DNA from 2 places in the Bacillus sp. AL-1R genome. Region 1 is predicted to be linked to the other one. Evidence: riboswitches for the same ligand, from Rfam matches in the RefSeq annotation. Region 1 holds a riboswitch; the other holds the start of a gene.

What was found. A riboswitch is a leader RNA that binds a small molecule or an ion and turns the genes downstream of it on or off. The one in region 1 is predicted to bind thiamine pyrophosphate.
Region 2: it holds a riboswitch for thiamine pyrophosphate, as region 1 does, so the genes downstream of both, thiT (energy-coupled thiamine transporter ThiT) here and thiC (phosphomethylpyrimidine synthase ThiC) in region 1, are expected to answer to the same signal.

Annotation. Positions count from the first base shown of each region.
Region 1 is NZ_CP197469.1:711,624-717,689, forward strand. Features, by position in the region: gene ACSBO6_RS03375 (thiamine phosphate synthase) at 1-157, opposite strand, end outside; TPP riboswitch at 248-357, opposite strand; TPP riboswitch at 590-704, shown strand; gene thiC (phosphomethylpyrimidine synthase ThiC) at 841-2,619, shown strand; gene ACSBO6_RS03385 (small acid-soluble spore protein H) at 2,867-3,046, opposite strand; gene ACSBO6_RS03390 (YjcZ family sporulation protein) at 3,190-3,321, opposite strand; gene ACSBO6_RS03395 (hypothetical protein) at 3,493-3,753, opposite strand; gene bcaP (branched-chain amino acid transporter BcaP) at 3,935-5,341, opposite strand; gene ACSBO6_RS03405 (H-type small acid-soluble spore protein) at 5,765-5,944, opposite strand.
Region 2 is NZ_CP197469.1:3,993,570-3,999,635, forward strand. Features, by position in the region: gene ACSBO6_RS19095 (hypothetical protein) at 1-296, opposite strand, end outside; gene ACSBO6_RS19100 (low molecular weight protein-tyrosine-phosphatase) at 310-786, opposite strand; TPP riboswitch at 1,132-1,237, shown strand; gene thiT (energy-coupled thiamine transporter ThiT) at 1,461-2,042, shown strand; gene ACSBO6_RS19110 (WxL domain-containing protein) at 2,149-4,221, opposite strand; gene ACSBO6_RS19115 (WxLIP family cell surface protein) at 4,253-5,254, opposite strand; gene ACSBO6_RS19120 (hypothetical protein) at 5,708-5,863, shown strand.

The DNA of each region.
Region 1 (6,066 bases):
TGTTTAATTTTAGTAGATTTAAGAGTGATAGTAGCTCGATTGCTGTTTTGGACTTTTCGCGAATTTGTACATAGTCGACTGCATCGATTATTTGAATTATTTTTGTAGCAAGTACTTCGACTGAGTGCTGATCATCTGTAATTGCAATAAGTTCCATGTCCCAGCCTCTTTCATTTTCAAGATTTTTTCAAACAAAAAAACCACTTTCCTAAAAAAAAGAAAGTGGTTACATTACACGCGAAGAAAAATATAAAATGCGCCACTTTCCTACGCAGGTACTAGCCTGTTCAGGTTTTGAGGGTTTAAAAGTAACTACTTTATTCTCAGCCCTTATCAAGGGATCCCCTAGTGATGAATATGTATGAAAATTAATTTTAGCATAGCATATAAAAAATAATATTCAATACTAAATTTTTTTACTAGTCCATTTTTTTACTAGAAATATGGCTTGAAGTGTAGTGAATTCAAGTGTTTTTGAGAGTATAAAAAAACCATAATTTTTTTATTTTGGGATTTCTGTAAAAATTTAGGGAAATAAAAACATTTACATTTTAAATTTGCGGGTTTATATTTAGTTTGAACAATTTAATCGATTGACTAGGGGTGTCCAATTATTTGGGCTGAGAGAGAAACGTTATTAAGTTTCTTAACCCTCAGGACCTGATCTGGTTCATACCAGCGTGGGGAAGTTAGAAATTTTTCATTAATGATTATCTAATTGTTAATGTAGTTTTGCTAACACTTAGCCGGGTCTTTAAAATAAGACGCCGGCTTTTTTCATGCTTTGAATGGATTGGATTTCGTCCTTTTTAATCAAATTATAAAGGGGAATGAAATCAAATGAACAATTCTGTAAATGAAATGAATTTTTCTATCATGTCTAGTTTTTCAGGGAGTAAGAAAGTGTATGTTGAAGGATCTAGACCTGACATTAAGGTGCCAATGCGTGAGATTCAATTAAGCCCAACAACTGGCACTTTTGGCGAAGAAGAAAATGCTCCAGTTAGAGTATACGACACAAGTGGACCTTACACAGATTCAGCTAGCTCAGTTGATATTCGAAAAGGACTTAAGGCGATTAGACAAAACTGGGTAATCGAACGAAATGATGTTGAAGAGTATGAAGGGCGTGAAATAAAGCCTGAAGATAATGGATATCGAAAAGAGACAGATCAACAAAATGTTGAAGTATTTAAAGGGTTAAAAAGAAAACCGTTACGTGCAAAGGATAATCAAAATATTACTCAAATGCATTATGCTCGTAAAGGGATTATTACACCTGAGATGGAATTTATTGCGATTCGAGAAAATGTTTCTGCTGAATTTGTTCGTGATGAGGTTGCAAAAGGAAGAGCTGTCATTCCATCGAATATTAATCACCCTGAAAGTGAGCCAATGATCATCGGTCGTAATTTTCATGTGAAAATAAACGCCAATATAGGTAATTCAGCTGTCACGTCTTCGATTGAAGAAGAAGTAGAAAAAATGACATGGGCTACTCGTTGGGGAGCAGATACGATGATGGATCTTTCAACTGGGAAGAATATTCATACAACACGTGAATGGATCATCCGTAACTCACCAGTACCAGTAGGCACAGTTCCGATTTATCAAGCACTAGAAAAAGTTAATGGAATTGCTGAAGATTTAAGTTGGGAAGTGTTTCGAGATACTCTAATCGAGCAAGCGGAACAAGGGGTAGACTATTTTACGATTCACGCGGGTGTATTATTACGCTATATTCCATTAACAGCAAAACGAGTAACAGGAATTGTATCTCGTGGTGGTTCTATTATGGCTCAGTGGTGTTTAGCTCACCATAAAGAGAACTTTTTATATACTCATTTTGAAGAAATTTGTGAAATTATGAAGCGTTATGACGTAACATTCTCTTTAGGAGATGGTCTGAGACCAGGTTCAATCGCCGATGCAAATGACGAAGCACAGTTTTCCGAGTTAGAAACATTAGGCGAGTTAACAAAAATTGCATGGAAACACGATGTTCAAGTTATGATTGAAGGACCAGGACATGTACCAATGCACTTAATTAAAGAGAATATGGATAAACAATTAGAAATTTGTCAGGAAGCACCATTTTATACATTAGGACCGTTAACGACTGATATTGCTCCTGGCTACGATCACATTACATCAGCAATCGGTGCAGCAATGATTGGTTGGTTTGGTACTGCGATGCTTTGTTATGTAACTCCGAAAGAGCATTTAGGTCTTCCAAATAAAGAAGATGTAAGAGTAGGTGTTATTACATACAAAATAGCGGCGCATGCAGCTGACTTAGCAAAAGGACATCCCGGTGCACAAAAAAGAGATGATGCACTTTCAAAAGCAAGATTTGAATTTAGATGGCGTGATCAGTTTAATCTTTCTCTTGATCCTGAAAGAGCAGTTGAATACCACGATGAAACATTGCCTGCTGAAGGGGCTAAAACAGCACATTTTTGTTCAATGTGTGGTCCAAAATTCTGTAGTATGAGAATCTCACAAGATATTCGAGACATAGTAAAACAAGAAGAACTTCAGAATGATTCAACCATTGAAGAAGGAATGAAAGAAAAAGCACTTGAATTTAGAAAACAAGGCGGAGAAATCTATCAATAAGGGTGTGAGCCTTATATGAATAGGGTAGAAGAAATCATAAACGAAATAAAGAATCTAGAAAGAAATATGAATCAATTAAAAAGTGAACTGCACACAATTCAAAAAAATTGTGTGCATGATTTCCAGAAAAAAGATACGATACAAGAATGCCTTAAATGCAATCTAATCGAAAGCTTAAGTTGGTAATATGGAGTAACAAAGCAAAAACAAACCTCATTAATAAAGAGGTTTGTTTTTTACTCAAGAATTAATGTTCTGACAAACTATTGATTGAAACTTCTTCTTCTCGATCTGGTTGACCTAGCGGATAGATTCTGGCAGTTTCATTTGTCTCATCAACATGTTGAATGTAAATTGGCACTCCATTATATGTCACATTAGCCATCTCAGGTGAAGAAGCAATTTCTTGAGCGCGTTGTTTGTTCATAAGGAACCTCCTCTTAATTAAAAATAGAAACCTAACATATTATTAACAAGGGGATACCCTGAGTATTCATATTCAAGTACAAGTTTTTATATAAAAAAAAAACTCCTGTTAAAATTTAACAGGAGTTTTATAGTTTTTATTGATTACCAGTGGTGTCCATATCCATATCCATCATATCCAGACCAGCAAGCTGCTCCAACAATGATTAATAAGATGAATAGAACAACGATTAAAGCAAAACCGTTAAGATGGTGTCCGTGATGTCCAGTACTCATACATGTGACCTCCTTCATACGATATTTAAGGGAAAACTCCCTTAGGGTCATGAACTAATTGAAATTACAATTAGGAGAGGTGGATAATGTATCGTATGTTTTTTTGCCAACTATGAAACTAGTCTATAATGTAATTAGGCTTATACCTAGACGTAAGTTTTAATAAATGATTTATTTTTCCTTAGGAAGTGAAATGGCTGTTTCAACTACATAACCATTTTGAAACTTCACAGCAATTGTACCTAAATAATTGTCAGTAGGCTGGAGTGATTCGGTACAAGTAAAATATCGAATATGCACTACTTCTTTTGTATCTTTACTAATCTTTTGACAAGCAAGTAAATTACTTAGTCGTTTTAGTGCGATATCTCGTTTCACTCCAATAAGATCTTTTTTAATAAATGATTCATAATAATTTTTTAATGGGAACATTTTAACAGCTCCTGTTCATTCGAAAATTAAAATTTCTTAAGTCGTATCATATCATAAATTTTTTTTGCTGTAGATATCTATAGTTATTCTAGATTGTTTAGGAAAATATGTAACAGACAACAAAATCCCACTATAGGTTACTATAGTGGGATTTCTATACTTTTGCAGATTATTTTATTACTTATGCAGTTTGATTTGAATCCTTATCAAACTTATTTTTATTGTTTAGTTTACTATTTTTATATCCGTATGCTACGTAAATTACTAAACCGATTACTAACCAAACTACGAAACCTTTCCAAGTAAATGATGAAAGTTGAAGCATTAAATATACACAGAATACAACAGCTAATACAGGTACTACAGGTACCCAAGGAGTTTTAAATCCACGCTTTAAGTCTGGACGAGTTTTTCTTAATACAAGAATACCAAGAGAAACAGCAGAGAAAGCGAAAAGAGTACCGATATTTGTTAATTCAGCTAATTTGTTTAATGGAATTAAGCCAGCGAATAAAGCAACTAATCCGCCAGTTACCCAAGTGCTTGTTACAGGAACTGAAGTTTTCTTATTAACTTTTGATAATTTACCTGGTAATAAACCATCTTTACTGATTGCATAGAATAGACGAGTTTGTCCAAACATCATTACGATTAATACTGTTGTAATACCGATGATTGCGCCTAGTGAGATGAATCCAGCAGCCCAATCTTGGTGGATAAATGCTAGTGCAAAAGCAACAGGGTCTTTAACACCTAATTGATCAAACGGTACGATACCAGTAAGAATTAATGAAACGACAATATATAAGATTGTACAAATTGTTAAAGCAGAGATAATACCGATTGGTAAGTTGCGTTGAGGGTTTTTAACTTCCTCAGCTGCGGTTGATACTGCGTCAAATCCAAAGTAAGCAAATACTACTACAGCAGCACCAGCTGTTACTCCATGGAAGCCCATTGGCATAAATGGAGTCCAGTTATGTGGTTCAACGTACCAAACACCTACTACGATGAAAAGTGCAACTACTGCTAATTTTACAATTACCATGATCGTGTTAAGTTTTGCTGACTCTCGAACACCTCTAGTAAGAATAAACGTTACAAGTAAAACAATGATTACTGCCGGTAAATCAATAATAGTATGTTTAGAGGGATCAAATGCACTTGTTAAAGCTGTTGGAAGATTTACTCCAAAACCGTGTAATAAACTTTGGAAGTATCCAGACCATCCACTTGCAACTGCTGAAGATGCAAGTCCATACTCTAATACCATATCCCAACCTAATATCCATGCGATGACTTCACCAAAAGCAACATAACTATAAGTGTAAGCGCTACCAGCCTCTGGAATCATTGATGCAAATTCAGAGTAACAAAGTGCAGCGAATGTACAAGCTAAACCTGCGATAATAAAAGAAAGAATAAGTGCTGGACCGGCGTAATCAGCTGCTGCTACGCCAGTTAATACGAATATACCTGTACCGATGATGGCACCGATACCTAACATTGTAAGATCAAACGCTCCTAGAACTTGTTTAAGTGAACTAGGCGAACTACTGGTAACTGATTTTTTTCGAAATAAATTCATATGAGCCTCCTCTAATCCTATTTTTAGTAATTTTTTAATTTTCTATTTAAAAAGTTAATTATTTTCTAATTTTACCTTAAAAAATAGAAAATTCTGACAATTAGCTCCGAAGTAATATTATAGATTGTCTCTTAAGTGATTTTTATGATAACACACTTATTGAAATATTCAAAGAATTTTTCGACTTTTTTTTCAATTTTTTAAAAAATATGTAGTAAATTCGACATATTACTGAGTACCCAGTGGTTAGGTTAAATTGAAATAAATAGAGGCTGTGCCAAAAGTAATAATTATTCTCTTAAATAATCATAAATTCTTTGGTTTCATTTGTAATCAGTCCAAATAATTATGTTTTTGTGTTTTTTCTTCAAAAATAAAATAAACCTCCTTAATGGAGGTTTATTTTTGAGTCTTTTTTATCATTTAATGTTCTTTTAAGTGACTTAATGATACTTCTTTATCATTTTGTGGTTGATCTAGAGGATAAATTCTTGCTGTACCTTCATTTTTATTAACATGCTGAATATAAACCGGTACTCCATCGCATGTTACATTAATCATACCAGGTGCTGCTACGATTTCCAATGCTCTTTCGGTATCCATCATATTACCTCCTTTAATAACTAACCTATTTTATTATTCACATAGTAAAGTTAGAGTATTCATAGAAAATAAGTGCTTTTATTGCGGAATATGTAAAATAGGGCAAAGAGGAAGATTATTGG
Region 2 (6,066 bases), 1.2 Mb from region 1:
TTAGAAGAGCCTTTATCAAACTTGTTTAGTGTTGAATCTTTAATTTCGATCCATTTATCTTTTACAATTTGTACATTGCCTTCTAATTTCTCAACTGAGTTTTGTACTACTCTCAACTGATTTCGAACAGCACCTTTTACGATTTCTGGATCTTCTTTAATTTGATTTAATTTGTTTGTTACGCTTCTTCCTTTACGTGAGATTTTCTCACGATTTTCTTTGTTAAGTAGAGTAACCCCTGCACCAATTGCGACTCCGACTAGAATATTGCGTAAAGCTTTGTTACGTTTTGACATTCTACATCCTCCTCTAAACTGTTAATTGGTGTTGCTTTAAAATATGCTGAAGTAAATGAGTGCATCCTTCTGTAATGATCTCATATACTTCATTAAAATTACCCGTATAATATGGATCAGGCACTTCCTTCCACATTGATGCTGGAACATAATCTGAAAGTAGTGAAATCTCTCCTATACAATTATTTCTTGCTAAATTCATTAAATCCTCTTTATTCTGTGCATCCATAGCGACAATATAACTAAAATATTTAAAGTCATTTTCTGTCACTTTTCGAGCTTTCATACCTTCGAAGTTTATACCTTTTTCACTTAATAAACCTTGTGTTCCCTTATGCGGAGGATGGCCAATATGCCAATCTCCAGTACCAGCTGAGTCTATCATAAATTGTTTATCTAACCCTTTTTCTGTCACTAAATGACGAAAAACAGCCTCAGCCATTGGCGATCGACAAATGTTACCTAAACAGACAAATAATACTTGAATCATCTCAATGTCTCCTTCAAATTATTTACACTTTATGCCAAAATTTAGCTGTTTCTTTTGTATTATTCTACACGGTATATTTTAAAATGAAAAGCAAGCCATTGTGAATAATTTATGGCTAGTATAAATAAGATAAGAGTTATCATGCTTATTTTTTACAGAATAGCTATGATTACACTCATTTTTTTAAAATAATTTCATTGATTATCTAAAAAAAACTTTGTAAGGTATGAACCGATACTTTCACAAATTCCATTAAATTTGATCAACATTTTTAATTTTTACAGATAAATTAATTGTATTTTTAAATGACCTTGACTATATTTAGTAAAGACAACTAAATGTAAGTTAAACCACAAGGGGAGCCATTTGGCTGAGAGTGAATAGATTAAGCTATTCTTACCCTCTGAACCTGTTAGTTAGTACTAACGTAGGGATGTGGCACGATGAAAAGCAATGCCGGGATCATCATGCTACCCAGTATTGCTTTTTTTATTTATTCCTACTAAAATCTCCCTAAATTTGAAATGTGGAAGTGGCACGCCTCATACCTCGATTCCACAAAGGGCAAGGCGCACGAACTAGGCATGACAAATGTATGCGACTAGTCGCTAACTTCATTATTTTCAAAGTGTTTCACTACATAGGTTGTCCACTAGATAAAGGGGGAAATAGAGATGAAGACATCAAAGATTCAATTAATGGCGGAAATAGCAATGTGTGCAGCACTAGCAATCGTTTTTGATTTCTTACCATTGTTTACTGCACCTCAAGGTGGCTCTGTATCATTATCAATGATTCCAGTTTTTCTAATTGCTTTTCGTTGGGGATTTAAAGAAGGATTAATTACTGGTCTATTATTAGCAGCACTACAAATCGTTACAAAGCTATATTTCGTTCATCCAATTCAAGTATTTTTAGACTATATTGTCGCATTTACAAGTCTCGGATTAGCTGGTCTTGTTTATAAACAAATAAAAAATAGCTTAACAAATGGCAATAAAAAAAGAGCAGCAGCCTATATAATTTTAGGAACTTTTATCGGCTCACTTGCTCGATTCATCTGCCACTTTATTGCTGGGATCGTTTTCTACGGTTCATACGCACCAAAAGGTACACCAGTTTCACTTTATTCATTAGTATATAATGCTTGGTACATGGTTCCTTCATTTATTATTAGTGCAGTTCTATTAATCATTTTACTTTCTTCTGCGCCAGTTCTTGTTCATGTTAAAAAGAACCGTAATCAAGCAGCATAAGTATAGAAACCTTTACAAATAAATTAAAAAGGAACAGAATCCCCCATCAATTATTCAGCTTGATAGGGGGTTAACTTTTCCTTTTACTTCAAATTATTTCATGATTTTAAAGTGGTGTATCTGCTAAAGTCCACGTTAAAGTCGTCTTATATTTAGCTCCTACTTCTTTATAGGCCCCTCCTGGCACGAAAAGAGTAACATTTGATGAATTCAGACCATATGAAATCGTCCATGTTCCGAATCCCTTTCCCTCATCTGCAAAAGCTACATCCTGTGCACCTCCACCTGGAACCAATGTTACTGTTTTGGCTACTGGTTTATACTGCTCGTCAGTCGTTGAGTTTAAAATAGGATCAGTTAATTTTAATACGGCACCAGATAGCTCATTATTTCCACTCTTAAATTGTTCATTTTGTTGTACGGATAATTTCCACCCTGTTTTTGCTCTTCGGTGGTCTGTTACTTGAATGAAATTTGGTACTTGAATGACTGAACCATCGGAAGTTTGTTTTACTTGATCTAATTGAGCAGTATAAACTTCATTACTACCTGAAATTTCATGTTCACCAAAGTTAAAATTTGAGACATAATCAATACTTAATGAACTCTTTGTTCCTGGTTCATGAGGATTATTTGGATCAGTTGGGTTTACTGGCTCGACTGGATTTGTTGGGTTTGTTGGATCAACTGGATTTTTTGTTTCTGCTGTTACGGTAGCAAATGTTTCTGTACTAGTATTCCCTGCAATATCGGTTGCAGTTGCCCTCACTACATCTCCCTCATACAACGTCCGTGGCGGTATAGATACCGAATACGAACCATCTGTTTCAGTGATTGTCGTTAGAATTGATTGATCTGGTAAAATGATCCTTACTGTACTACTTGCCTCTGCTGTTCCCGTTATACTTGTACTTATATCTGTAATGGAATTAATAACTGGCGGTAAAATCGTTTTGTCTACTGTAAAGTGTCGAATTGTTTGATTACCTGCTAGATCCGTGATGACTAATGTATGTTCACCATCATCAGGATTGATCGTACCAGAAGTAATGGTAGTCCCATTTAATTTTGCTGTATCAATACCGCTTAGCGCATCACTAAATGTAATATTTGTTGCTGTATTACTATTATATAATTGCCCGTTTGCATAGTTAGTAATAGGAGGTTCTTTATCAATTTTGACAGTAATTTTAGCTCCAGGATCAGTTTCCGGATTACTTTGGTTTCCAGAATCATCTTTTACTCTAATTTGAATATTTGTCGTACCTTGGGTTGAAACTGTATAATCAACGCCTGTTGAGGTTGCATTACTTAATCCATCTTTATTCCATGTAGCACCATTATTTGTAGAAACCTCGTACGATGTCGGATCAACCCCATAATCATCAGTTGCTGTGAAGTGAATTGTCGTGTTTTTATTGGTCCATGATGTACCACCTGTGTAATCTTCTGGTATGGTAATAATAGCATCCGTTATTTTTGGTGCTTGAGCATCGATCAATGTGACTGAAACAGGAAAAACCTGAAAGATTTGATATCCACTACCATCAATAGCTTCATGTCCACCGTCTTCAAAAAGAATTCTAAAATTTACTGTTGTTCCAATAGCGGTGAAAGTATACGTTATATTCTCAGGATCTGTGTAGTCTTTCCATTCATTTACTGGCGAAGGAAGAGTATCACTTAATAACCAGCTATACCTAGGTTTGGTATACTTATGTTCAATAAGGTTAAAAGAAAACTTTAAGGTATAAGTTTGCCCTGGAATTGTATTAATCGTTTGCTTCATACCTACAAACTCTTGAGAATCTACAGTGTTGAAAACTTTTAATAAAATCCCTCCAATACCTGAAATAGGTCTAACATAACTTTGTGGATCAACTTCACCAAACACCTTATACCAACCTCCACTTTGCCCTTCAAAATTAGGGCTATAAGGACCTAGTTCTTGGCCTCTATTTAAATACGACACAAATGTCCAATTTGGAAAAGTAGTTGTTTGACTATCAAAATTAAATGTAGAGTTTTGAAATAAGTTTGGAAAGGTTGCTGCTTCTGTAGTAGTAGGTTTAAGTAATCCCTTAACTCCAAGTTCATTCGGCTTTGTCACACTCATTATGATGACAAAAATAGAAGCTAAAACAATTGCTTTAAAAAGACGTTTTCTTTTTTTCACCATTTTGTTTCCCCATTTCAAAATTAATTTTTCTTTACTGTTTCTCTATATTCTTTAAACGTCTAATTAAGATAAACGTAAAAATGACTAGTAAAAGGAATAAAATACCGCCGATTACGTACCACATTTTACTATCCTTGTTCAGATCTAAAGTATTTAGTTCTTCTGCTGAATTGCTCTTAACGGTATATATTCTTGTCCATTTCCATGATTGCTCACCATCTGAGACGTTTATTTCTATACGGTAATTACCAGGCTCAATCGCTTGGTCATCCCAATCTATTGCATAATCAAAATTTGAATTCGGTGCCATTCTTAGATTTTCTTTCATTGTTTCATGAAGGATTTTTTCACCATGTTCTGTATATACTTTCGCATCTACGCTCAAATTTTTTAACATAGCTGGCTTTATATTTTGTAAATTTGCTGTCACTACATTTCGTGCATTGATTTGTGCTGGTTTCACTTCATTTAATTTCAAATCTGGCTTGACTACTTTATCGGTTTCTCTTAATAAAACACCAATAACATACGCATATTTATTTTTTATTTGAACGCTTCCATCTTCTTTTTTTGCTTTTCCTTCGTCTTCTTTCTCACTAAAATGAAGTCCACCTAATATAACACCATCGAATTGCTGATTCGGCATCTCAATCGTAATCTCTATTGTTGACTCACTTTTTGCTGGAATTTTTGTCTCTTTTTTTACTTTAGCAATCGTAGCGAAAGGTATTTCTAACGTATCGTCTACTTTTGAATTTGAAACACTGTAATCCGTAATTCCATTACTATTTGTAGTCGCTGAATTAGCTTTTGTCTGAACAACTATATTTTTATTCGTATCATTTTTAATTTGAACATTTAAGATTTGTTTTTGTCCTGGTTTCATTCTCAAATCAAAATAAGTTTTGCTCTGATCAATTTGATTAGTTGGCATAACAGGCGATACTGCAAAATTCATTTCAGCTGCACTTGCATGAAAGTTATTAATATTTATTAGAAAGAAAATAATAATCATTTTTTTTAGTACATTCATAGATAGCTCCTTTTTTGATCTTGACTAAAAAAATTCATGCAAATTAGATTACTTTTGTTTAGTATCTTTATTCGATTTATTTGCAATACACAAATAGTTTAACTATTTGCCTACTATATTTGAAACCCCCATCAAATTCTCACAGTTAAATATGTGAAAAATGTAACATGACACTATTCGATCGTTCAACGACTATTTTTACCTAAGTCAACGGTAATGAGTTTGAGTTTTAACTATTTTTTTGTTTCGTGTTCTAATCCAGATTTTAGGTGTAACTGTTACGAATGCTGTTATCGCTATCTTTTAGTTCATTCAATCACCAAATAATAAAAATATTTTATTCACACTTTAAATATGCATTTAATTTTTGAACACTTTGTGAATTTTGGTTATCTGTCCTTTTCTTCATTCATATATATAATTACAGAAAAATTTTAAAAGGGGGTTTTATCATTGGTCTATGATGTACTCATCTTTTTCTTTTTTGTCATTATTCTTCTTGGTATGACTGGTTCATTATTTTTGTTATTGAAAAGAGCTTTAAATAAGGATGATGCACTTAGAATAGATCCGAAACTTTCTCTGCCTAAAGAAAATGAGCATTCATAGAATACCCCCCCATCCTAGTGATGGGGGTATTCTTTTACTGTTGAAATAAAGCATTGTCAATATTGAACAACAGAAGTTTAAGTTTATATTTGAGCGAAAATTTGAATGATACTTCCTCATAACAGGTTCATGAGGAAGGAAACCACCGAAAATTTGAATGATACTTCCTTATAACAGGTTCATGGGGAAGGAAACCGCCGAAA